DNA from 3 places in the Cellulomonas sp. NPDC058312 genome. Region 1 is predicted to be linked to each of the others. Evidence: predicted binding sites of a transcription regulator. Region 1 holds the regulator's gene; each other region holds the start of a gene.
What was found. Region 1 encodes Rex, which represses fermentation and respiration genes when NADH is low (regulators of the CRP and FNR family bind a similar motif). Its sites were predicted from a motif close to CTTGTGAANNNNTTCACAAG; they were not measured.
Positions count from the first base shown of each region.

Region 1 (7,955 bases):
GCGAGCGCGAGCAGCGGGTCGGTGGGCTGCGGGTACGTCGAGCGCCAGATGCCCTCGCCGACCTGCTCGGCCGTCGGGAGCAGCACCCCCTGGAGCCCGATCTGCGGGCCGCTGGTGACGTCGGGCACCTTGATGACGCCCTGCGAGGTGTAGACGGTGTCCTGCGGGAGGAACGGCACGGCACCGGCGAACGTGACCTCGCCCGCGGCGTCGCGGACGGTCACCTGCGGGGCGTACCCGTTGCCCTGGAGGTAGATCTTCGCGCCGCCCGCGTCGAGGGGGTGGTTGACGCGGATGGTGTCCGCGACGCCCTCCTCCCCCGGCTCGGTGACGGTGACGTGCGCGGTGAAGTCGCGGGACTGCAGCGTCTGCGGGTCGAACCGGGACTCGAACGAGTCGAGGCGCAGGGAGAACGGCTCGAGCGAGGACGGCCGGAACCCGGCGCCGGACTCGAAGGTGTCGTAGTCGCTCTGGGTGTTCGCGAACGCGCGGTCCGCCACGACGATCGCCTGCCCGCGGTAGTGCAGCAGCTGGCCGGTGGCGACGGAGACGAGCAGGCCGACGAGCGCGAGGTGGAACACCAGGTTGCCGGTCTCGCGGAGGTAGCCCCGCTCGGCGGCGACGGACCACACGCCGGCGCCCTCGTCGCGCACGTCGACCCGGAACCGGCGTGCCCACCGGGGCCCGCCGAGCGCGACGGCGGCACGCTCGGCGACCTCCTGCGGCGTCCCGTCGGACGTGAACGACGCCTGCGCGGGGAACCGGTCGAACCGGCGCGGGGTGCGCGGCGGTCGCCCGCCGAGCGCCTTCAGGTGCGTGCGGCTGCGCGGCAGGATGCAGCCGACCAGCGAGACGAACAGCAGCAGGTAGATCGCCGAGAACCAGATCGACGAGTAGACGTCGAAGAACCCGAGGCGGTCCAGCAGCGGGCCGAGGTCGGGGTGGTCGACGAGGTAGGTCGCGACCTCCTCGGGCTGCTGGGACTGCTGCGGGAAGATCGTGCCGGGCACCGCCGCGACGGCGAGCAGCATGAGCAGCAGCAGCGCCACCCGCATGGACGTCAGCTGCCGCCAGGCCCACCGCAGCCAGCCGACGACGCCGAGCGCGGGCAGCTGCGGGGCGTCGCCGCCGGGGGCCGGCTGGTCGGCGCCGGTGCTGAACGCGTCCTCCAGGCCCTCCGGGGTGTAGCGCCCGGTGGGGGCCGTCGAGGTCGTGTCGTCGCGTGTCATGTCACACCGCCGGGATGAAGGGGGTCGACCCGGTGAGCAGCCCCTGGAGCCACGCGGACCAGGTGGACCACAGGCCGGTGACCAGGGCGAGGCCGAGCAGGAGCAGCAGCGTGCCGCCGGTGCGCATCACGGCGAGCCGGTGCCGGCCCAGCCAGTCGAGCGCGCGGCGGCTGCGCTGCAGGCCGAGCGCGACGAGCACGAACGGCAGCCCGAGGCCGGCGCAGAACGCCAGGGCGAGCACCGCGCCGCGGCCGGCGGACCCGCCGTCGAGCGAGAGCAGCAGGATCGCCGCGAGGGTCGGTCCGATGCAGGGCGTCCAGCCGATGCCGAACGTCACGCCGAGCACCGGGGCGCCCCACAGCCCGGCGCGCGGGGTCAGGACGTTCCGGCGGTCCTGCTGGAAGAACGGCAGCAGCCCGAGGAACGCCAGGCCCATGACGATCACGCCGACGCCGAGCACCCGGGACACCGGGTCCTGCCAGCGCAGCAGGAACGACCCGAGCGACCCGGCGAGCGAGCCGTAGGCGAGGAACACCGCGGTGAACCCGGCGACGAACAGCAGGACGCCGAGCACCAGGCGGCCGCGGGACGGGGCGGGGGTCTCCGATGTGGGTGACGCGCCCAGCACGCCGGGCTGCGCCGGCAGGTGCGCGGCGAGGTCGAGGGCAGGCCCGTCGGCGGCCCCGGCGGCCACCCTGACCCGCGAGCGCCCGGGCGCGGACGCCGCGGACATCCCGCCGAGGTACCCGACGTACCCGGGGACGAGCGGCAGCACGCACGGGGACGCGAACGACACCAGCCCGGCGAGCACCGCGACCGGGACGGCCGCGAGCAGCGACCCGGAGGACGCGGCCTGCGCGAACGAGTCGCCGACGTCGGCGATCACGAGCCGGCGCCGGGCTCGGCGAGCACCTCGTCGACGAGCGCCCGGAGCGTGGACCCCTCGGCGAGCCCGACGATGCGCGCGGCGACCTTGCCCTCGCGGTCGAGGACGACGGTCGTGGGCGTCGCCTGGATCGGCACGATGCCCTGGAGCGCGGCGACCGCGCCCTTGTCCCGGTCGTCGATGCTCGGGTAGGGCACGTCGAAGGTGCGCTGGAACGACTCGGCGGCCCCGGCGTCGTCGACGCCGTTGATGCCGAGCAGCCGGACGCCCTGGTCGGCGTACTCGGTCGCGATGTCCACCAGGTCGGGTGCCTCGGCCCGGCAGGGCGGGCACTCCGCGTACCAGGTGTTGAGGACGACGACGTCGCCGCGCCAGTCCGCGAGGTCGACCGCCGCGCCGGCGAAGTCGGTCCCGGCGATCTCGACCGGGCCCTTGCGGTCCTCCGCGGCCCACTGCGTGAAGGAGCCGTCGCCGGAGACGTAGCCCTGGCCGGCGACGTCGGCGTCGTCGGACGTCCCGCCCCCGGAGCAGGCGGCGAGGGTCAGCGCGGTGCCCGCGGCGACCAGCGCCGCGACGGCCCGACGGCGACGGCTCGCGGTCATGCGCCCGCCACGGCGGAGGCGCCGGGCAGCAGGTCCGCGGCGGGCTCGGTGTAGGAGATCCGGACCAGGCGGTCGTCCTCGTAGACCAGCGAGGTCAGCGAGGCGAGCGAGCACTGCCGGCGGCGCGGGTCGTGCCACAGCCGGCGGTCCTCGAGCGCGAGCCGGGTGACCCAGATCGGCAGCTGGTGCAGCACGAGCACGGCCTCGTGGCCGCGCGCGGCGTCGCGGGCGCGGTCGACCACGGACAGGACGCGGCCGACCTGCTGCCGGTAGGGCTCGCCCCAGGACGGCCGGAACGGGTTCACCAGCAGCGGCCAGTGCCGGGGGTGCCGCAGGGAGCCGTCGCCGACCCCGAACGTGAGGCCCTGGAACTTGTTCTCGGCCTCGAGCAGGCCCTCGTCGGTGGTGACGGGCAGGTCGAACGCCGCGGCGATCGGGGCCATCGTCTCCTGCGCGCGCTGCAGCGGGGACGCGAACAGCGCGGTGACGTCGCGGCGCGGTCCGTCGAGGTCCCCGGCGAGGTGCGCGGCGACGCGGTCGGCCATCTGCACCCCCCGCTCGGAGAGGTGGTATCCGGGCAGCCGGCCGTAGAGCACGCCCGAGGGGTTGTGCACCTCGCCGTGCCGCATCAGGTGGACAGTGGTGGCGACCATGGGGTCAGTCTCGCAAACCCTGCTGGGTGCTCGGACCCCTACCGCTCCTCGGCGGCGGCGACGGCCTGCGCGCAGCCGGCCTGGAGCGCGGCGCCGACGACGCCCATCGCGTCCCCGAGGGCCTGCAGCTGCGCGGGCGTGAGCACGTCGACCAGGTGCGCGCGGACCGACTCGACGTGCGCGGGGGCCGCGTCGACGAGGCGCCGCCAGCCGGCCTCGGTCATGGTGCAGTTCACACCGCGGGCGTCCTCGAGGCAGGGGGCGCGCTCGACCAGACCGGCGTTCTCCATCCGGCGGACGGTGTGGGTGAGGCGGCTGCGGGAGTGGGCGAGCTCACCGGCGAGCTCGGACATCCGCAGGGTGCGGCCGGGCGCCTCGGACAGCCGGACCAGGACCTCGTACTCCCCGAGCGACAGGCCGGAGTCCTGCTCCAGCTCGTGCCCGAGGATGTCGAGCAGCCGCGCGGCGCCGTCCCGCCAGGCCCGCCACGCGCGCTGCTCGTCGGCGGTCAGCCAGCGGACGTCGTCGTGCGCCCGCGGCTCGCGGGTCGGGCCGGGGGTGCTGGTCGTGGCGGTCATCGACGTGTCCTTCCTGGGGGCGCGCTGTGACGTGGGTCGCTGATCGTCCCACAGCCCTTGCGTCGCTCCCCACACTGTAGTAGAAATCTCAACTAACCGCAGTTGACGCTTCAACCTTCGCAGGAGGCACCGCATGTCGACCACCACGCTCCCCACCGCCCTCACCGCCGGCACCTGGACGATCGACCCCTCGCACACCGAGGCGTCCTTCACCGTCCGCCACGCGGGCATCTCCAAGGTCCGCGGCACCGTCGCGGTGACCTCCGGCACCATCACCGTCGCCGAGGACCTCACGCTCTCCGGCGTCACCGCCGCGCTGGACCCGTCGACCATCAACACCGGCGACGCGGGCCGCGACGGCCACCTGAAGTCGGCCGACTTCTTCGACCTGGAGAAGTTCGGCGAGTGGACCTTCGCCTCGACCGCGGTCCGCGCGGACGGCGAGGACTACGTCGTCACCGGCGACCTGACCATCAACGGCGTGACCAAGTCCGTCGACCTGGCCACCGAGTTCGGGGGCGCGGCCACCGACCCGTTCGGCAACCAGCGCGCCGGCTTCTCCTCCTCCGTGACGATCTCCCGCAAGGAGTTCGGCATCACCTGGAACGCGGCCCTCGAGGCCGGCGGCGTCCTGGTGAGCGACAAGGTCGTCATCAACCTCGAGGTCTCGGCCATCAAGGCCGCCTGACCTCGACGCCCCTGACGGGGCACCCGGGCCGAAGGGTCCGATCGCGCACCCCCTGCCGCGATCGGGCCCTTCTTCCGTCCCGGGACCGCGCGGCCCGGGCCGCGCGACGTCAGGCCGGGTCGGCCGGGGCCGCGTCCTCGGGCCGGGTCGACCGCTGACGGGCGTGGAAGCCGAGGATCTGCAGCTCCGAGCCGAGGTCGACCTCGCGGACGTCGACGCCGTCCGGCACCCGCACGGTGCGCGGCGCGAAGTTGAGGATGCCCGTGACGCCCGCCGCCACCAGGCGGTCGGTCGTGGCCTGCGCGACGGACGCCGGGGTCGCGACCACGGCGATGCTCGCGTCCGCCGCGGCGATCACGTCCTCCAGCCCGTCGACGTGCTGCACCCGGTGCCCGCCGACGGTCGTGCCGACGACGTCGGGGTCCGCGTCGAACAGGCCCACCAGCACGAACCCGCGGTCCGCGAACCCCGAGTACGTCGCCAGGGCGTGCCCCAGGTTGCCGATCCCGACGATGACGACGTTGCGCTCCTGCGTCATCCCCAGCGCCTGGGCGATCTGCTTGCGCAGGTGGTCGACCTCGTAGCCGACACCGCGCCGGCCGCCGGCCCCCAGGTACGACAGGTCCTTGCGCAGCTGCGCGGGCGACGCGCCCACCAGCTCGGCGAGCTGCTCCGAGGACGTGGTGCTCGCGCCCTCGGACGCGAGACCGCCGAGGGAGCGCAGGTATCCCGGGAGGCGGGCGACGGTGGTCGGCGGCAGGGCACGCACCTGCACAGACTAGGCGGTCGGGGGCCCCGCGAGGGCGTCCGCCAGGCGGTACGCGTCGATCTCCCAGTACCCGACGCGTGCACCGTCCACCTCGACGACCGGCAGCAGCTCCCCGTACGCCGCCGCGAGCGGTCGCCCGTCGGCCGCGGTGCCGCCCGCGTCGACGTCGACCTCCCGCCACGTCTCGCCCCGGGACGCGGTCACGCGCGCCACCACCTCGCGGGCGGCGTCGCACAGGTGGCAGCCCGCGCGGACGTACAGCACGGTGCGCGGGGCGGGGCCGGGGGTGACATCGGAGGTCGGCACGGCACGAGCCTAGGCATCTGACTACAGTGGCGGCGTGCCCGAGCCGATCGCACCCACCCCCGGGGACCCCGCGCAGCCGGGCAAGGTGGCCGCGTTCTTCGACGTCGACAACACGATCATCCGCGGCGCGAGCTCGTTCCACCTCGCCGTCGGCCTGTACCGCCGGGGCTTCTTCCGCCGCGCCGACCTGGTGCGGTTCGCGGTGCACCAGATCCGCTACCTGACGTTCGGCGAGAACCGCCAGCAGATCGACGAGGTCCGGTCCCGCGCGCTCGAGATCATGCACGGCCGGTCCGTCGCCGAGCTCGTCGCCATCGCGGAGGACGTCTACGACGAGGTGCTGTCGCTGCGGATCTTCCCCGGCACGCAGCGGCTGCTGGACCAGCACATCCGCGCGGGCCACGAGGTCTGGCTGGTGACCGCCACGCCCGTGGAGATCGCCGAGATCATCGCCCGCCGGCTCGGCACCACCGGCGGGCTGGGCACCATCGCCGAGCACACGGACGGGTTCTACACCGGCCGCCTCGTCGGGGACCTGCTGCACGGCGAGGCCAAGGCCGCCGCGGTGCGCACCCTCGCCGAGAAGGAGGGCCTCGACCTGTCGCGGTCGTTCGCGTACGGCGACTCCCTGAACGACGTGCCGATCCTGTCCGAGGTCGGGTTCCCGTGCGCGATCAACCCCGAGGGCCGGCTGCGCAAGCACGCCGCCGAGGTCGGCTGGCCGGTCCGCGAGTTCCGCGGCCGCCGCAACGCGACCCGCCGCGGGGTGGACGCCGCCACCGTCGCGGGGTCCGCGTGGGTGGTCGGCCTCGCGATCCGGGCCGTGCGGCGCCGGATCCGGTCGCGCTGGGGCGGGGTGTGAGCACGGGCGCACCGGGGCAGGGCGTGAGCCCGGTCGCGGTCCGCCGGCCCGGTGCCGCCGACGTCCCCGCGCTGGCCGCCCTCGCCGCCGTGACGTTCCCGCTGGCCTGCCCGCCGTCGTCCACCCCCGCGGACCACGCGGCGTTCGTGGCCGCGCACCTGACGCCCGACCGGTTCGCCGCCTACCTGGCCGACGGCGACCGGGACCTGCTCGTCGCGGACGACGCCGGCGAGCTGGTCGGCTACACGATGCTGGTCGCGGGCGAGCCGTCCGCCGCCGACGTCGCCGCCGCGGTCCCGCTGCGCCCGACCGTCGAGCTGAGCAAGTGCTACGTCCTGCCCGGCCGGCACGGCGGCGGCGTCGCGGACGCCCTGATGGCCGCGAGCCTCGACGCCGCCCGATCGCGGGGCGCCGCCGGCGTCTGGCTGGGCGTCAACGGCGAGAACACCCGCGCGCAGCGCTTCTACCTGAGGTCGGGCTTCACGCCGGTCGGCACCCGCACCTTCCAGGTCGGCACCCAGCAGCACCACGACCAGGTCCTGCACCACCCCCTCTGACCACCCCCAGCACCCCTCTCCCCCCTCCCCCCGCACCCCCGCCTCCCCTCGTCGAGATGACATCTCTCGCCTGCGGTCCGGGGTGCCGGCACAGGCGGGCGCTGCCATCTCGGCGGAGGGGGTGCGGGGGTGCGGGGGTGCGGGGGTGCGGGGGTGCGGGGGTGCGGGGGTGCGGGGTCAGTCCGTGGTGAGGACCGGCCAGCCGTCCTCGTCCCACGCGAGCTCGCGGAGGGCCAGGGTGGGGGTGCCGCCGGTGGCGCCGTCGTAGTAGTGGAACGCCAGCACCCCGCGGGAGACGCTCTGGCCGCCGGGACCGATGACGTCGCCGTCGGTCGACAGCAGCACGTCGCCGCCGTCGACCAGCAGGTCCGTGCCGTCGCGGGTGAGGTACGGGCCGGTGACGTCCCGGGAGCGGCCGACGGCGATCGTGTAGGTCGAGTCGACGCCCTGGCAGCACGCGTCCTGGGACACGAACAGGTAGAACCAGCCGTCGTGCGGCACGACGTACGGGGCCTCGATCGCGTGCGGGCTGCTGAGCCGCGACGCGAGCGGCTGCGGCTCGGCGCCGGCGACGGGCAGTCCGTCGGGCCAGGCGAGCTCGACCACCTGGATCCCCGACCAGTACGACCCGAACACCATCCAGGGCGTGCCGTCGGCGTCCTCGACGATCCCGGCGTCGATGGCGTTGTAGTCGTCGGTGGGCTCGGACCGCCAGACCTCGCCGCGGTCGACCCAGCCGTAGTCGGGGTCCTCCGGGTCGAGGGTGGGGCTGGTCCGCAGGCCGATCACCGAGCGGTTGGACCCGAACGTCGACGCCGCGTAGTA
Region 1 covers NZ_JBHVZE010000004.1:263,957-271,911, forward strand. The annotation lists gene ACFVXN_RS13780 (cytochrome c biogenesis protein ResB) at 1-1,229, opposite strand, end outside; gene ACFVXN_RS13785 (cytochrome c biogenesis CcdA family protein) at 1,231-2,112, opposite strand; gene ACFVXN_RS13790 (TlpA family protein disulfide reductase) at 2,112-2,717, opposite strand; gene ACFVXN_RS13795 (histidine phosphatase family protein) at 2,714-3,370, opposite strand; gene ACFVXN_RS13800 (MarR family winged helix-turn-helix transcriptional regulator) at 3,409-3,948, opposite strand; gene ACFVXN_RS13805 (YceI family protein) at 4,082-4,636, shown strand; gene ACFVXN_RS13810 (redox-sensing transcriptional repressor Rex) at 4,746-5,405, opposite strand; gene ACFVXN_RS13815 (glutaredoxin family protein) at 5,415-5,711, opposite strand; gene ACFVXN_RS13820 (HAD family hydrolase) at 5,746-6,573, shown strand; gene ACFVXN_RS13825 (GNAT family N-acetyltransferase) at 6,570-7,130, shown strand; gene ACFVXN_RS13830 (arabinan endo-1,5-alpha-L-arabinosidase) at 7,308-7,955, opposite strand, start outside.

Region 2 (7,955 bases), on a different contig from region 1:
GCACGCGACCGTGAGGAACACCAGCGGCGTCCGGGAGTCCCCGATGGCGCGGACGATCGCGCCGAGGAAGTTGAAGAACATCACCGCGCTCGCGCCGAGGAAGCTCACCTGCGCGAACGTCGTGGCCTCGGCCATCAGCACGTCCGGGGTGCGCAGCAGCCGCAGCATCGGGCCGGCGAGCAGCGGCGCTCCGACGGTCAGCACCACGCTGAACGCCGCGGTCAGCACGGTGCCGGCGGCGACGGACCGGCGCACCGCGGCGTGGTCGCGGGCGCCGTACGCCTGGGCGGTGGGGATCGCGAAGCCCGAGGTCATGCCCCACGCGAACCCGAGCAGCAGGAACAGCAGGCTCCCGGTCGCGCCGACGGCGGCGAGCGAGTCGACGCCGAGGTGCCGGCCGACGACCACGGCGTCGGCGAAGTGGTAGAGCTGCTGGACGACGTTGCCCACCAGCAGGGGGACGGCGAACACGAGGATGACGCGCCAGGGACTGCCGGCGGTCAGGACCTTGGCCATGACGAGGATGCTCCGGGACAGGAGTGCGGGAGGGGTGGTCGTGCGCGGGGACGCGGTCGCACGTCCTCACGGATCGTATCGTTACGACCCGGCCCGACCTCCAGGGGTTTCCCGGGTGATCCGCACCACTCAGACGGGCGCCGGCACCGTCCGCGAGGCGTCCCACGGCACGGCCCAGCCGAGCGCGTCCAGCACCCGGTCGAGCACGTACGCCGTGAACCCCCAGACCAGCACGCCGTCCGCGTCGAACGCCGGCCCCCGGTGCGTGCGACCGACGTGGGTGAGCGTCGCCGTCACCCGGTTCGCCGGGTCGACGAGGTCCGCGACCGGCACCCGGAACACGTCGACCGTCTCCGCGGGGTCGGTCGCCGCGACGGCGGAGGGCCGGTCCCACCAGCCCAGCACGGGGGTGACGAGGTTGCGGCTCGCGGTGACCGGGAGCGGGGGCAGCGTTCCCAGCACCCGCACGCCCGTCGGGTCGAGGCCCGTCTCCTCCTGGGCCTCCCGCAGCGCGGCGCCCGCGGGGCCGTCGTCGCCGGGGTCGATGCCGCCGCCCGGGAACGACACCTGGCCGGGGTGGTGCCGCAGCGTCGGGGACCGCCGCGTCAGCAGCACGTCGAGGTCCGCGGCGACCGCCGGGTGCGCGGCGTGGGCGGCGGCGGCGTCCAGCACGCCGAACAGCACCAGCACGGCCGACTCCCGCACCGGGCGGTCGCCGGGCCCGAAGGCCTGCTCCGGGTCCGGCGCCCACACGGGCCGGGCGGCGCAGAGCGCCAGCAGGTCGGCCAGGGCGGCCCCCGGGGCCGCGGCGGGCGTCACGCGCGCTCGCGCACCGACCGCGCGAACGCGGCCAGCCCCAGGTCCGCGCCGGGGCGCAGCGCCGCGAGGTGCTGCCGCGAGCCGAGCCGGATGGCGTCGACGTCGGCCTGCTCCAGGTCCGCGGTCATCTGCGGTGTGCCCAGCCACAGGTCGAGCACCCCGGCGTCGACCTCCAGGTGGAACTGCGCGCCGACGCCGCTGCCCGCGCGGAACGCCTGCACGGGCGTCACGTCCGTCGAGGCCAGCAGCGTCGCGCCCGGCGGGAGGTCCACGGCGTCGGAGTGCCAGTGCAGCACCGTCGGCCGCGGGCCCGCGCCGGCGAGCAGCGGGTCGTGGGCGACCACGTCGACCGGCGCGAAGCCGATCTCCGTGCCGTGCCGCCGGTGCAGCCGCGCGCCGAGCGCGAGCGCCAGCAGCTGCATGCCGAGGCACACGCCGAGCGTGGGCACCCCGGCGTCGACGGCATCCGCGAGCAGCCGCCGCTCGGCCGCCAGGCCGGGGTGGCCGGCGTCGTCGTCCGCGTCCTGCGGCCCGCCCATGACCACCACGCCGGCGAGGTCCTGGACGGCCGGGAGCCGGGGGCTCGGGTCGTCCAGGACCGTGCGCGTGGTGATAGGCAGCCCGTCCAGCGCCCGGGCGATCAGCCCGGGGCCCTCGTGCGCGACGTGCGTGAGGACGAGGACGGGGCGCTGCGGGGTCACGGGCCGACGATAGCCGTCGGTCACCACCCGTCGGGCAGCGGCCGGCCCTCGTCGTAGCCGGCGGCGGACTGCACGCCCACCGTCGCGCGCTCGGCGAACTCGGTCAGCGACGTCGCGCCGACGTAGGTGCACGAGGAGCGCACGCCGGAGGTGATCCGGTCCAGCAGGTCCTCCACGCCGGGACGCTGCGGGTCGAGGTACATCCGCGAGGAGGAGATGCCCTCCTCGTAGAGCGCCTTGCGCGCCCGCTCGAACGCCGAGCCGCCGCGGGTCCGGGCGGCCACCGCGCGGGCCGAGGCCATGCCGAACGACTCCTTGTAGAGCCGGCCGTCGCCGTCGGCGTGCAGGTCGCCGGGGGACTCGTGGGTGCCGGCGAACCAGGACCCCACCATCACCTGGGACGCGCCCGCCGCCAGGGCGAGCGCGACGTCCCGCGGGTGCCGCACGCCGCCGTCGGCCCAGACGTGCTTGCCGAGCTCGCGCGCCGCCGCGGCGCACTCCAGCACCGCGGAGAACTGCGGGCGGCCGACCGCGGTCATCATGCGCGTCGTGCACATGGCGCCGGGACCGACACCGACCTTGACGATGTCCGCGCCCGCGGCGATCAGGTCGCGGGTGCCCTCGGCGGTCACGACGTTGCCCGCGACGACCGGGACCTGCGGGTCGAGCGAGCGCACGGCCTCGAGCGCGTCGAGCATCTTGCGCTGGTGCCCGTGCGCGGTGTCCACCACGAGGACGTCCACGCCGGCGTCGAGCAGCGCCGCGGCCTTGCCCCTGACGTCGCCGTTCACGCCGACGGCCGCGGCGACCCGCAGCCGGCCCTGCGCGTCCAGGGCGGGGGAGTAGATCGACGACCGCAGCGCGCCGACCTGGGTCAGCACGCCGACGAGCCGCCCGTCGCGGACCACCGGGGAGAACTTGCGGCGGGAGCCGTGCAGGCGCTCGAACGCCGCCTCCAGCCCGCGCGCGCCGCCGGACTCGACGACGGACAGCTCGACGGTCGTCGGGTCGGAGGACATCACGTCGGCGATCTGGGTGAACCGGTCGACGCCCTCGCAGTCGGCCGGGGTGACGACCCCGACCGGCCGGTCGTCGACGACCACCACGGCCGCGCCGTGCGACCGCTTGCCGATCAGCGTCAGCGCCGTGTGCACCGTGTCGTGCGGCGACACCACGACGGCGCTCTCGACCACGGTGTGCTTGGCCTTGACGGACGCGACGACGTCGGCGACGACCTCGGTCGGGACGTCCTGCGGCAGCACCGCGATTCCGCCGCGCCGGGCGACCGTCTCGGCCATCCGGCGGCCGGCGACGGCCGTCATGTTCGCGACCACCACCGGGATGGTCGTGCCGGTGCCGTCGGGCGCGGACAGGTCCACGTCGAAGCGGGAGGCGACCTCGGAACGCGACGGGACGAGGAAGACGTCGCCGTACGTGAGGTCGGAGGTGGGCTCGTGCCCGGGCAGGAAGCGCATAGGTGGGTTCCCCTTTCCACCAGATGCTACCCGGAGCCGCCGTACGACCGGGTCCCGCAGTGCTCGCGACGCGCAGGGCCCGTAAAGTGGCCCCTTCGGACGCGAGCCGCGCGGACGAGGGCGACGGGCGGTAGGACATGGGGCTGCTGGAGCGGATCGGCTCCCCGGCGGACGTGCGCGCGCTGTCGCACGGCCAGGTCCGGGCGCTGGCGGGCGAGATCCGCACGTTCCTGGTCGACCAGGTCTCGCGCACGGGCGGGCACCTCGGGCCGAACCTCGGCGTCGTCGAGCTCACGCTGGCGCTGCACCGGGTGTTCGAGTCGCCCCGCGACACCCTGGTGTTCGACACCGGCCACCAGGCGTACGTGCACAAGCTGCTGACGGGGCGGCAGGACTTCGCCCGGCTCCGGCGTCGCGGCGGTCTGTCGGGCTACCCGAGCCGCGCGGAGTCGCCGCACGACGTGGTCGAGAACTCGCACGCGTCGACGTCGCTGAGCTGGGCGGACGGCATCGCGCGGGCGAACGCGCTCGCGGGCCGCACGGACCGGCACGTCGTGGCGGTGGTGGGGGACGGCGCGCTGACGGGCGGGATGGCCTGGGAGGCGTTGAACAACGTCGCGGACGGCACGGACCGGCGCCTCGTCGTCGTGGTGAACGACAACGGCCGGTCCTACGCGCCGACGATCGGCGGGCTCGCGCTGCACCTCGACGCCCTGCGCACGACGCGCGGCTACGAGACGGTGCTGACCTGGGGCAAGCGGACGCTGCGCCGGTCGGGGCCGCCCGGGCGGGTGGCGTACGACGCGCTGCACGGCCTCAAGAAGGGCATCAAGGACGTCGTCGCCCCGCAGGGCATGTTCGAGGACCTCGGGCTGAAGTACGTCGGTCCGGTCGACGGGCACGACACGCGCGCGGTGGAGTTCGCGCTGCAACGGGCGAAGGCGTTCGGCGGTCCGGTGATCGTGCACGTCATCACCGAGAAGGGCCGCGGGTACACCCCGGCGGAGCAGGACGTCGCCGACAGGTTCCACGCGGTGGGGCAGATCCACCCGGAGACGGGTCTGCCGGTCGCGCCGTCGCGGTTCGGCTGGACGGGGGTGTTCGCCGACGAGATCGTCCGGATCGGCCGCCGCCGGCCCGACGTGGTGGCGCTGACCGCCGCGATGCTGAACCCCGTGGGTCTGGCGCCGTTCGCGGCGGAGTTCCCCGACCGGACGTTCGACGTGGGCATCGCCGAGCAGCACGCGGTGACCACCGCGGCGGGCATGGCGTTCGCGGGGCTGCACCCCGTGGTCGCGGTGTACGCGACGTTCCTGAACCGCGCGTTCGACCAGGTGCTCATGGACGTCGCGCTGCACCGTGCGGGCGTGACGTTCGTGCTGGACCGGGCGGGGTTGACCGGCGACGACGGCGCGAGCCACAACGGGATGTGGGACCTGGCGCTCCTGGGGGTGGTCCCCGGGCTGCGGCTCGCGGCGCCGCGGGACGAGGAGACGCTGCGCTCGGCGCTGCGGGCGGCGGTGGACGTCGACGACGCGCCGACGGTCGTGCGGTACCCCAAGGGGGCGCTCGTGGACCCGCTGCCCGGGGTGGACGAGGTGGACGGCGTGGACGTCCTCGCGCGGCACCCCGGCGCGGACGCGCGGTCGCGGTCAGTGCTCGTGTGCGGGGTGGGGTCGATGGCGGGCACGGCGCTGGCGCTGGGCGACCTGCTGGCTGCGCACGGGCTCGGCGTGACGGTCGTCGACCCGCGCTGGGTGCTGCCGGTCCCGGCGGCCCTGGTCAAGCTGGTCGGCGAGCACGATCACGCGGTGACCCTGGAGGACGGGGTGCGCGAGGGCGGGATCGGCTCGGCGGTGGCGCAGCGGGTGCGCGACGCCGGGATCGCCGTGCCGGTGCAGACGTTCGGGGTGCCGCGGGCGTTCCTCGAGCACGCGAGCCGCGACGAGCTGCTGACGTCGCTGCGCCTGACCGCGCCGGACGTCGCGGCGGACGTGCTCGCCGCCCTGGGCGCGCCGGCCTGACGCCTGCCGTGCGCAGGGCGTGAGCGGCGTCACGTGGCGTTCCGGCTGGTCGGGCCGCAGCCGGGCCGTAGGTCCCAAGACATCCCATGACCTCGTGAATAGCGTCACTAGTACGACGCACTCAGCGAGGGAGCATCAGATGTCCACCACAGCAGTACCCCAGACCGGCACCGACGCAGCCGCCGACGCCTGGGCCGGGTTCGTCACCGGTCCCTGGTGCGACGGGATCGACGTCCGCGACTTCATCCAGCGCAACTACACGCCCTACACCGGCGACTCGGCGTTCCTCGCCGGCCCGACGGAGCGCACGACCGGTGTCTGGGCCAAGCTCAGCGCGATGTTCCCGGCCGAGCGGGCCAAGGGCGTCTACGACATCGACAACCACACCCCGTCGACGATCGTCTCCCACCCCGCGGGCTACATCGACGAGCCGAACGAGCTGATCGTCGGCCTGCAGACCGACGCCCCGCTCAAGCGCGCCATGATCCCCAACGGCGGGTGGCGCATGGTCGAGAAGAGCCTCGAGACCTACGGCTACGACGTCGACCCCGAGGTCGCCAAGATCTTCAGCCTGTACCGCAAGACGCACAACGACGGCGTCTTCGACGTGTACCCCCCGAACGTGCGCGCCGCGCGCTCCTCGCACCTCATCACGGGCCTGCCCGACGCGTACGGCCGCGGCCGGATCATCGGCGACTACCGCCGCGTGGCCCTCTACGGCGTGGACGCGCTGATCGAGGCCAAGCGCCTCGAGCGGCACGAGCTCGACATGGAGCCGTCGGTCGAGGACATCATCCGCGACCGCGAGGAGAACGCGGAGCAGATCCGCGCGCTCAACGAGCTCAAGCGGATGGCCGCGACGTACGGCTACGACATCTCGAAGCCGGCGACGACGGCCCGCGAGGCCGTGCAGTGGCTGTACTTCGCCTACCTGGGCGCGGTGAAGGAGCAGAACGGCGCGGCGATGTCGCTGGGCCGCACCTCGACCTTCCTCGACGTCTTCCTGCAGCGTGACCTCGCCTCCGGCGCGATCACCGAGGAGTTCGCGCAGGAGCTGATCGACGACTTCGTCATCAAGCTGCGCATCGTCCGGTTCCTGCGCACCCCCGAGTACGACAACCTGTTCTCGGGCGACCCGACGTGGGTGACCGAGTCCATCGGCGGCATCGGCGAGGACGGGCGGCCGCTGGTCACCAAGTCGTCGTTCCGGTTCCTGCAGACGCTCTACAACATCGGCCCGGCCCCGGAGCCGAACCTCACGGTGCTGTGGAGCAACCGCCTGCCGGAGGGCTTCAAGAAGTACTGCGCCCAGGTCTCGATCGACACCTCGGCGATCCAGTACGAGTCCGACGACCTGATCCGCAACTCGTGGGGCGACGACGCGGCGATCGCCTGCTGCGTGTCCCCGATGCGGGTCGGCAAGCAGATGCAGTTCTTCGGTGCGCGGGTCAACATCGCCAAGGCGCTGCTGTACTCGATCAACGGCGGCCGCGACGAGATCACCGGCAAGCAGGTCGCACCGGTCAGCGCCCCCGTCGAGGGCGACGTCCTGGACTACGAGGACGTGGCGGCGAAGTACGACAAGCTGCTCGACTGGCTGGCCGAGACCTACGTCGACGCGCTGAACTGCGTGCACTACATGCACGACAAGTACGCGTACGAGCGGCTCGAGATGGCGCTGCACGACCGCACCATCCTGCGCACGATGGCCTGCGGCATCGCCGGCCTGTCGGTCGTGGCGGACTCGCTGTCGGCCATCAAGTACGCCACGGTCCGCCCGGTGCGCGACGAGGACGGCCTCGTGACGGACTACGTCGTCGAGGGCGACTTCCCGGCCTACGGCAACGACGACGACCGCGCCGACGACATCGCCGTGGGCATCGTCAAGGCGTTCATGGAGAAGATCCGCCGGCACAAGACGTACCGCGACGCGCTGCACACCCAGTCGGTGCTGACCATCACGTCGAACGTCGTCTACGGCAAGGCCACGGGCAACACCCCCGACGGCCGCCGCGCCGGCGAGCCGTTCGCCCCGGGCGCCAACCCCATGAACGGGCGCGACTCGCACGGCATGCTCGCCTCGGCGATGTCGGTGGCGAAGCTGCCGTACTCGGAGGCGATGGACGGCATCTCGCTGACCTCCACGGTCGTGCCCTCGGGCCTCGGCCGCACCAAGGACGAGCAGGTGACGAACCTCGTGGGCCTGATGGACGCGTACAACGTGTCCTCCGGGTACCACCTGAACGTCAACGTCCTCAACCGGGACACCCTCGAGGACGCCATGGAGCACCCCGAGAACTACCCGCAGCTCACCATCCGGGTCTCCGGCTACGCCGTGAACTTCGTCCGCCTGACGCGCGAGCAGCAGCTCGACGTGCTCTCCCGGACGTTCCACGGCGGGCTCTGACCCCACCGCGCGG
Region 2 covers NZ_JBHVZE010000002.1:653,964-661,918, reverse strand. The annotation lists gene ACFVXN_RS07540 (MATE family efflux transporter) at 1-516, opposite strand, end outside; gene ACFVXN_RS07535 (NUDIX hydrolase) at 646-1,335, opposite strand; gene ACFVXN_RS07530 (type 1 glutamine amidotransferase) at 1,332-2,036, opposite strand; gene ACFVXN_RS07525 (GuaB1 family IMP dehydrogenase-related protein) at 2,057-3,511, opposite strand; gene dxs (1-deoxy-D-xylulose-5-phosphate synthase) at 3,649-5,535, shown strand; gene pflB (formate C-acetyltransferase) at 5,675-7,942, shown strand.
Region 2: the regulator Rex is predicted to act here: its motif matches at 5,627-5,646, upstream of pflB (formate C-acetyltransferase).

Region 3 (7,955 bases), on a different contig from region 1:
GCACCGTCGAGGCGACCGCGATCAGGACGACCAGCAGCCACAGCACCCAGCGGCGCCCGCCGGCGGCCCGGGCGGCGGCGTCGGTCGCCGCGTCGAACAGGCCCGCCGCGCCGCAGAGCTCGGCGACGACGGTCAGCGCGGCGACGAACAGCAGCACCGGCCCGACCCGCTCGGCCAGGGCCGCCGCGTCGTGGCCGGGCAGGGCCCCGGACAGCACCAGAGCGGCGCCCGCCACGACGGCGACCGCCCACCACGGGACAGCACGTCGACGCCGGGACACGGCGGCACTCTAGGACCGCCGCGTCCCCCGCGCCCGGCAGGACCGCCCGGAAGGACGCCGAGGTCAGTCCAGCAGCCCCGCCGCCAGCGCGGGCGCGAGGACGGGCGTCAGCGGCAGCCGCGGGATCAGCGTCGCCTGCACCACGTGGTAGAGGTCGGCCTTGCCCTCCCAGACGGTCCGCGACACGGTGTTGTCCGTGCCGAGCTCGTGCCACCACGAGCCGCCGTCGCGGTCGACCAGGTGCTCCTGCGCGTAGTCCCACCAGGTCGCGTACCAGTCGTCGAACCGCTGGTCGCCGGTGGCGGCGTGCAGCGTCGCGGCCGCGGCGATCCCCTCGGCGGCGACCCAGTGCATCCGCTCGCGGACGACGGGCGCGCCGGACCAGTCGACCGTGTAGACGAACCCGGGTGCGCCGTCGACGTCCCAGCCCTCGCGCACGGCGGCGTCGAACAGCGCGACCGCGTCCTCGAGCATCCAGGCGGGCGCGACGTCCCCGGCGGCGGTCAGCGCGGCCCGGGCGTGCAGGGTCAGGCGCGCCCACTCGAGCCAGTGGCCGATCGTCGCGCCGTAGGGACGGAACGGGTGCGCCGGGGTGTCGGCGTTGTACTCCAGGTCCGCGACCCAGTCGGCGTCGAAGTGCTCGGGGATCCGCCAGGCGTTGTCCTTCGCGAAGCCGTCGACCACGCGCCTCAGCACGCGGACCGCACGGTCGAGCCACACGCGCTCCCCGGTGACCCCGTGCGCCGCGAGGTACGCCTCGACCGTGTGCATGTTGGCGTTCACCCCGCGGTAGCCGTCGAGGTGCGTGAAGGTGCGGTCCCAGGACTCGACGGCCATGCCGGCCTCGTCGTCCCAGAAGCGCCGCTCGGAGACCTCGAGGGCCTCGCGGAGCAGCGCCTGCGCACCGGGCCGGCCCGCGGCCGCCGCCGACGAGGTCGCCAGCACCACGAACGCGTGCGGGTAGGCGGCCTTCTCGGCGTCGCGCGGGGTGCCGTCGGCGTTCACCTCGGCGAACCAGCCGCCGTGCTCGGCGTCCCGGAACAGCCCGTCGAGCGCGGCGAGCCCGTGGTCGACCAGGGCGGCGCTGCCCGGGCGGCCGAGCAGGTGCGCGAGCGCGTACACGTGCGTCATCCGGCAGGTGATCCACAGCTCGGCGGGACCCGGCAGCGGGCGGCCCACGTCGTCCAGCCGGAGGAACCCGCCGGTGGGCACCGCGGAGGCCCTCCCGAAGGCGAGCAGGCGGTCGGTCTCGGTCTCCAGCCAGCGGGCGTGCGCGGGCGTCGTCAGCCACGTCATGGGTGTCACCCTAGTCACACCCGACCCCCCTCCGGCACCCGTGAACGCCCTGGCGGGACGGGGTCTGCCGGGTTCGTCCGACTCGTCCAGCACCTTTGACACCGCCACGCGCACGGCGGGAGGATCGACCACGGTCCGGTCGAACGACGCGGCTCTGCCCGGCCGGTGCACACCCCCGTCCCGACGGACCTCGCGCTGCCCCGTGCTCCACCCCCGCCCTCCGCGACGTGGTGCGCGACGACGGGCGCGATCCGGCCGCCCCCGGGCGCGCCGGACTGGCGAGCCGGGCAGGAGCGACCAGACTGGGTGCGAAGGCGCTGGTCGCGGCACGGACCAGCCTGTCGTCCGCCGACCGCCTGCCCGCCCGAGCCCGACACCGACACGCACCTGGAGCAGCTCCCGTGGCACCCGCCCCCGACCGTCCCGCCGCGGTCCTCGACGGCCTCGACGCCGTCCTGTTCGACCTCGACGGCGTCCTCACGCCGACCGCCGTCGTCCACATGCACGCGTGGGCGCGCCTGTTCGCCCCGCTGCTCGACGCCCGCGGGGTCGAGCCGTACGCCGACGCCGACTACTTCGCGCACATCGACGGCAAGCCCCGGTACGACGGCGTGGCCTCGCTGCTCGCCTCCCGGGGGATCGAGCTGCCGTGGGGCGACCCCGCCGACTCCCCGGACACCGAGACCGTGTGCGGCCTCGGCAACCGGAAGAACGCCGTGTTCACCCAGGTGCTCGAGACCGAGGGCGTGACGCCCTACCCGGGGTCCGTGCGTCTGGTGGACGCGCTGATCGCCGCCGGCCGGAAGGTCGCCGTCGTGTCGAGCAGCCGCAACGCCGTCCCGGTGCTCGCGGCGGCCGGCCTGACCGACCGGTTCCCCGTGGTGGTCGACGGCCTCGTCGCCGCCGCGCGCGGGCTGCGGGGCAAGCCCGACCCCGCGACGTACCTCGACGCCGCCGCGCAGCTGGGCGTGCCCCGCGAGCGCGCGGTCGTCGTGGAGGACGCCGAGTCCGGCGTCGCCTCCGGCCGTGCCGGGGACTTCGGGCTCGTCGTCGGCGTGGACCGCGGTGCGGGCGCCGAAGTGCTGATGGAGCAGGGGGCCGACCTGGTGGTGGAGGACCTCGCCGAGCTCCTCGCCGCCCCCGACGACGCGGAGACCACCCTGCCGTGAACGCGACCTCCCTGTTCACCCCCGACCCCCTCGACCGGCACCGCTGGGGCCGCGACCCGTGGGCCCTGCGCGAGACGCAGCACGACGCGTCCGACCTGGGTCGCACGGAGACGCTGTTCGCCGTCGGCAACGGCTACCTCGGCATGCGCGGCAACGTCGAGGAGGGTCGCGACAGCCACAGTCACGGGACCTTCATCAACGGGTTCCACGAGACCTGGCCGATCCGGCACGCCGAGGAGGCGTACGGCTTCGCCCGCGTCGGGCAGACCATCGTCAACGTCCCGGACGCGAAGATCCTGCGGCTGTACGTCGACGACGAGCCGCTGCTGCTCACCGTCGCCGACCTGCACGAGTACGAGCGCAGCCTCGACTTCCGCGACGGCGTGCTCAAGCGCGACCTGGTGTGGCAGACCCCGTCCGGCAAGAAGGTCCGGGTCCGGTCGCGCCGCATGGTGTCGTTCGCGGAGCGGCACCTGGCGGTCATGACCTACGAGGTCACGATGCTCGACGCCGACGCGCCGGTCGTGGTCAGCAGCCAGATCCTCAACCGCCAGGACGGCCAGGACGAGTACCACGTGCGCTCGGCCGCGATGGGCGAGGGCTTCGACCCCCGCAAGTCGGAGACGCTGACCGACCGCGTGCTGGAGCCCCGCAGCCACTGGGGCGCCGACGGCCGGTACGTGCTGTCGTACCGGGCCGCGGACTCGGGCATGACGCTGTCCGTCGCCGCGGACCACGCGATCGAGACCGAGAACTCCTACGAGGAGCTCTCGGCCGTCGAGCCGGACCTCGCCAAGCACGTGTACCGGGTGGACGCCAAGCGCGGCCGGCCGGTGCTCATCACCAAGGTCGTCACCTACCACTCGTCGCGGGGCGTGCCGGCGCGCGAGCTCGCGGACCGCTGCCGCCGGACCCTGGACCGGGTGCAGGCGACGGGCGTCGAGCAGCAGCTCACCGAGCAGCGCGCGTGGCTCGACGACTTCTGGGCCCGCAGCGACGTCGAGGTGCACGGCCAGCCCGAGCTGCAGCAGGCCGTCCGGTGGAACCTGTTCCAGATCGCGCAGGCCACGGCCCGCGCCGAGGGCAACGGCATCGCCGCGAAGGGCCTGACCGGTTCCGGGTACAGCGGGCACTACTTCTGGGACACCGAGATCTACGTCCTGCCGTTCCTGACCTACACGTCGCCGCGGGTCGCCCGGAACGCCCTGCGGTTCCGGTACACGATGCTCGACCACGCCCGCGCGCGGGCCGCCGAGCTCAACCAGCACGGCGCCCTGTTCCCGTGGCGGACCATCAACGGCGAGGAGGCCTCGGCCTACTACGCCGCCGGCACCGCGCAGTACCACATCGACGCGGACATCGCCCACGCCGTGCGGCAGTACGTGGCGGCGACCGGGGACGACGGGTTCCTCGCCCGCGAGGCCGTCGACATCCTGGTGGAGACGGCGCGCATGTGGGCGGACCTGGGGTTCTGGCGCGGTACGAACGGCGACTCGTCGTTCCACATCCACGGCGTCACCGGGCCCGACGAGTACACGACCGTCGTGAACGACAACCTGTTCACCAACGTCATGGCCCGCGCGAACCTGCGCGGCGCCGTCGAGGCCGTCGACCGCCTCGCCCGCGAGCGCCCCGCCGACCACGCCGCGCTGCTGGCCCGGCTGCACCTCACGCAGACCGAGCTCGACGAGTGGGCGCACGCCGCCGAGCGGATGCACATCCCGTTCGACGAGCGGCTCGGCATCCACCCGCAGGACGCGCAGTTCCTCGAGAAGGAGCTGTGGGACCTGGCGAACACCGACCCGAGCAAGCGCCCGCTGCTGCTCTACTACCACCCGCTGGTGATCTACCGGTTCCAGGTGCTCAAGCAGGCCGACGTGGTGCTCGCGCTGTTCCTGCAGGGCGACCAGTTCACGCCGGAGGAGAAGCTCGCGGACTTCGACTACTACGACCCGCTGACCACCGGGGACTCCACCCTGTCGGCCGTCGTGCAGTCGATCGTCGCGTCCGAGGTCGGGTACCAGGAGCTCGCGCTGCGGTACTTCACGTCCGCGCTGTACGTGGACCTGGCGGACCTGCACCACAACACCGCGGACGGCGTGCACGTCGCGTCGGCGGGCGGCGTGTGGAGCGCGCTGGCCTGCGGGTTCGGCGGCATGCGCGACCACGAGGGCGTCGTGTCCCTCGACCCGCGGCTGCCGGAGGTCTGGGACGGGCTGACGTTCCGCCTCACCCTGCGGGGCACCCGCGTCCGGGTGGACGTGCGGCACACCGAGCTGCGGCTCACGGTCGAGGAGGGCGACTCCGCCCGGCTGGTCGTGCGCGGCGAGCCGGTGACGGTCACCGCCGGCGAGCCCGTCGTCGTGGCCCTCGCGCCCGCACCGCGACTGATCGGCACCCCGACGGTCCGGGACATCGAGGGCACCCGGCGCGCCGACGGCACGCTGATGACCGCGACCGTGCCGGACCACCCCACGGTGCTGACGCCCCCGCCGGGCGCGCACGACTGACCCCACCGGACCGACCCGTTCGGACTGCACGACCGAGGCCCGCCACCCCGTCCGGGGTCGGCGGGCCTCGTCGCGCGGGACCTCAGGTGACCTGGACCAGGTACCGCAGCGAGATCGTGCCGGGCAGGTCGGCCGGGGGCGCGTCGGGGTCGTCCGGGCGCTCGCCCGCGGTGCCGGGACTCGCGTCGGGCACGGCTCCGGCGGCCCGGACCGCGCGCCGGTGCCGGGTGGGCGCCGGCCGGTCGGCGACGAACGCGGCGAGCGCGGGCTCGACCCCCCGGCGCAGCAGCGCCACGTTGCTGTCCGGCCGCAGGTCGACCGCCAGGATCCCGTCCTCACCGAGGCCCCAGACCAGCAGGGTGCGGTCGGCGGTCTCGAGGAGCAGCCGCGCCCGGCCGTCGGGCGCGACGCCGTCCGCGCGACGCAGCATCTGCGCGAGCCCGGGCAGCAGGTCGGCGACCGGGGCGGGAAGCCGCGCGCCTGCCGTCGCGTGCCCGTCCGCCGGGACCCAGGCGACGCGCGCGTCCAGCGGCAGCACGCCGTCCAGCGCGCGGAGCAGGCCGTCGACGCCGGACACGGCCCGGGTCACAGCTCGACGTCGGCCGCCGCGGCGCGCAGCCGGTGCCGGGCGAGCGCGAGGTTGCCCCGCTCCCGGTCGAGCACGAGGTAGGAGAACAGCCCGGCGAAGCGGGGGTCGCGGCTCATCACGACGAGGTGCAGCTGGCCGGACAGGGTGATGAGGATGTCGTCCACGAGCTGCTCACCCCCGAGCTGGTCGATCGCGCGCATCTGGGCCCGGACGACCTCGGTCGCGACCGCGGCGGCGAGCTCGATGTCGAACGGCACGGCATTCACGGTGGTGAGCGTCATGCCGCTGGTGTGGTCGACGACGGCGAAGGCGACGGCGCCGTCCAGGGACATGAGGCTCTGCGCGGACTCCTGCAGGCTGGGCACGGGTTCCTCCTGGTCACGGGCGGGGACCCGAGCACCCTAGCGGCATTCCGGGACATTCCCGCAATGCGCCGGATGACCATGTTCACCAATGCCGCAAAAGCCACGGACGTGCCATTTCATCTCACAAGCGGACGATCCGGCGCGCCGGCCGTCGGGCGTCGGGCGACCGGTCGCGCGACCCCGCGGGCCCGACCGCACCCCGGGACCTACGTCCGCAGGACTCCGGTCCCAGACTTTGTGAAAAGTTTCTCGATACGGTCTTCTCGTGAGGTCGACGGAGCCCTCCACCCCACCCCATCGGAACCCTCGGGAGAGCCCCCGTGAGCACCACGAGCACCGACACCGGCACAGCCGCCGCCATCGACCAGCTGGTCGCCGGCGCCACCAAGGCGCTGGCGGAGTACGCGCACTTCACCCAGGAGGACGTCGACCGCCTGGTCAAGAAGGCCGCCGTCGCCGCCCTGGACCAGCACGGCCACCTGGCCGAGCTCGCCGTCGAGGAGACCGGTCGCGGTGTCTTCGAGGACAAGGCCGTCAAGAACATCTTCGCCTGCGAGCACGTCACCAACTCGATGGCCGCCCTCAAGACGGTCGGCGTCATCAGCCGCGACGAGATCAACGGCATCACCGAGATCGCCGAGCCCGTCGGCGTCATCTGCGCGATGACCCCGGTGACCAACCCGACGTCCACCGCGATCTTCAAGTCGCTCATCGCGCTGAAGACCCGCAACCCGATCATCTTCGCGTTCCACCCGAACGCGCAGCAGTCGTCCGTCGCCGCCGCCCGCGTCGTGCGCGACGCCGCGGTCGCCGCCGGCGCCCCCGAGCACTGCATCCAGTGGGTCGAGACCCCGTCGATGGAGGCCACCGGCCTCCTCATGAACCACCCCGGCGTCTCCACCATCCTCGCGACCGGCGGCAACGCGATGGTCCGCGCGGCCTACTCCTGCGGCAAGCCCGCCCTCGGCGTCGGCGCCGGCAACGTCCCCGCCTACATCGAGAAGTCGGCCAAGCTCAAGCGCGCGGTCAACGACGTGGTGCTGTCCAAGTCGTTCGACAACGGCATGATCTGCGCCTCCGAGCAGGCCGTCATCATCGACGACGTCATCTACGACACCGCGCTCGACGAGTTCGCGGTCCTGCACGCGTACCGCGCGTCCAAGAAGGAGAAGGCGCTCCTCGAGAAGTTCATCTTCGGCGTCGAGGCCAAGGGCAAGAACTGCGCCGACGCCAAGCTGAACCCCACCGTCGTCGGCAAGTCGCCGCAGTGGATCGCCGAGCAGGCCGGCTTCACCGTCCCCGCCGACACCTCGATCATCCTGGCCGAGGTCTCCGGCGTCGGCCCCGCCGAGCCGCTCACCCGCGAGAAGCTCTGCCCGGTCCTCGCGGTGCTGCGCGCCACGTCCACCGAGCACGGCATCCAGCTCGCCGAGCAGATGGTGGAGTTCGACGGCCTCGGCCACTCCGCCGCCATCCACACCCAGGACGACGCGCTCACCGAGGAGTACGGCAACCGCGTCAAGGCCATCCGCGTCATCGCGAACGCCCCGTCCTCGCTCGGCGGCATCGGCGACATCTACAACGCCTTCATCCCGTCCCTCACCCTCGGCTGCGGCTCCTACGGCCACAACTCGGTGTCGAACAACGTGTCGGCGATCAACCTCGTCAACATCAAGCGCGTGGGCCGGAGGAACAACAACTTGCAGTGGTTCAAGGTCCCGGCCAAGACGTACTTCGAGCCGAACG
Region 3 covers NZ_JBHVZE010000003.1:77,287-85,241, forward strand. The annotation lists gene ACFVXN_RS09310 (SLC13 family permease) at 1-280, opposite strand, end outside; gene ACFVXN_RS09315 (AGE family epimerase/isomerase) at 344-1,576, opposite strand; gene ACFVXN_RS09320 (HAD family hydrolase) at 1,978-2,745, shown strand; gene ACFVXN_RS09325 (glycoside hydrolase family 65 protein) at 2,742-5,255, shown strand; gene ACFVXN_RS09330 (hypothetical protein) at 5,338-5,844, opposite strand; gene ACFVXN_RS09335 (hypothetical protein) at 5,841-6,209, opposite strand; gene adhE (bifunctional acetaldehyde-CoA/alcohol dehydrogenase) at 6,530-7,955, shown strand, end outside.
Region 3: the regulator Rex is predicted to act here: its motif matches at 6,444-6,463, upstream of adhE (bifunctional acetaldehyde-CoA/alcohol dehydrogenase).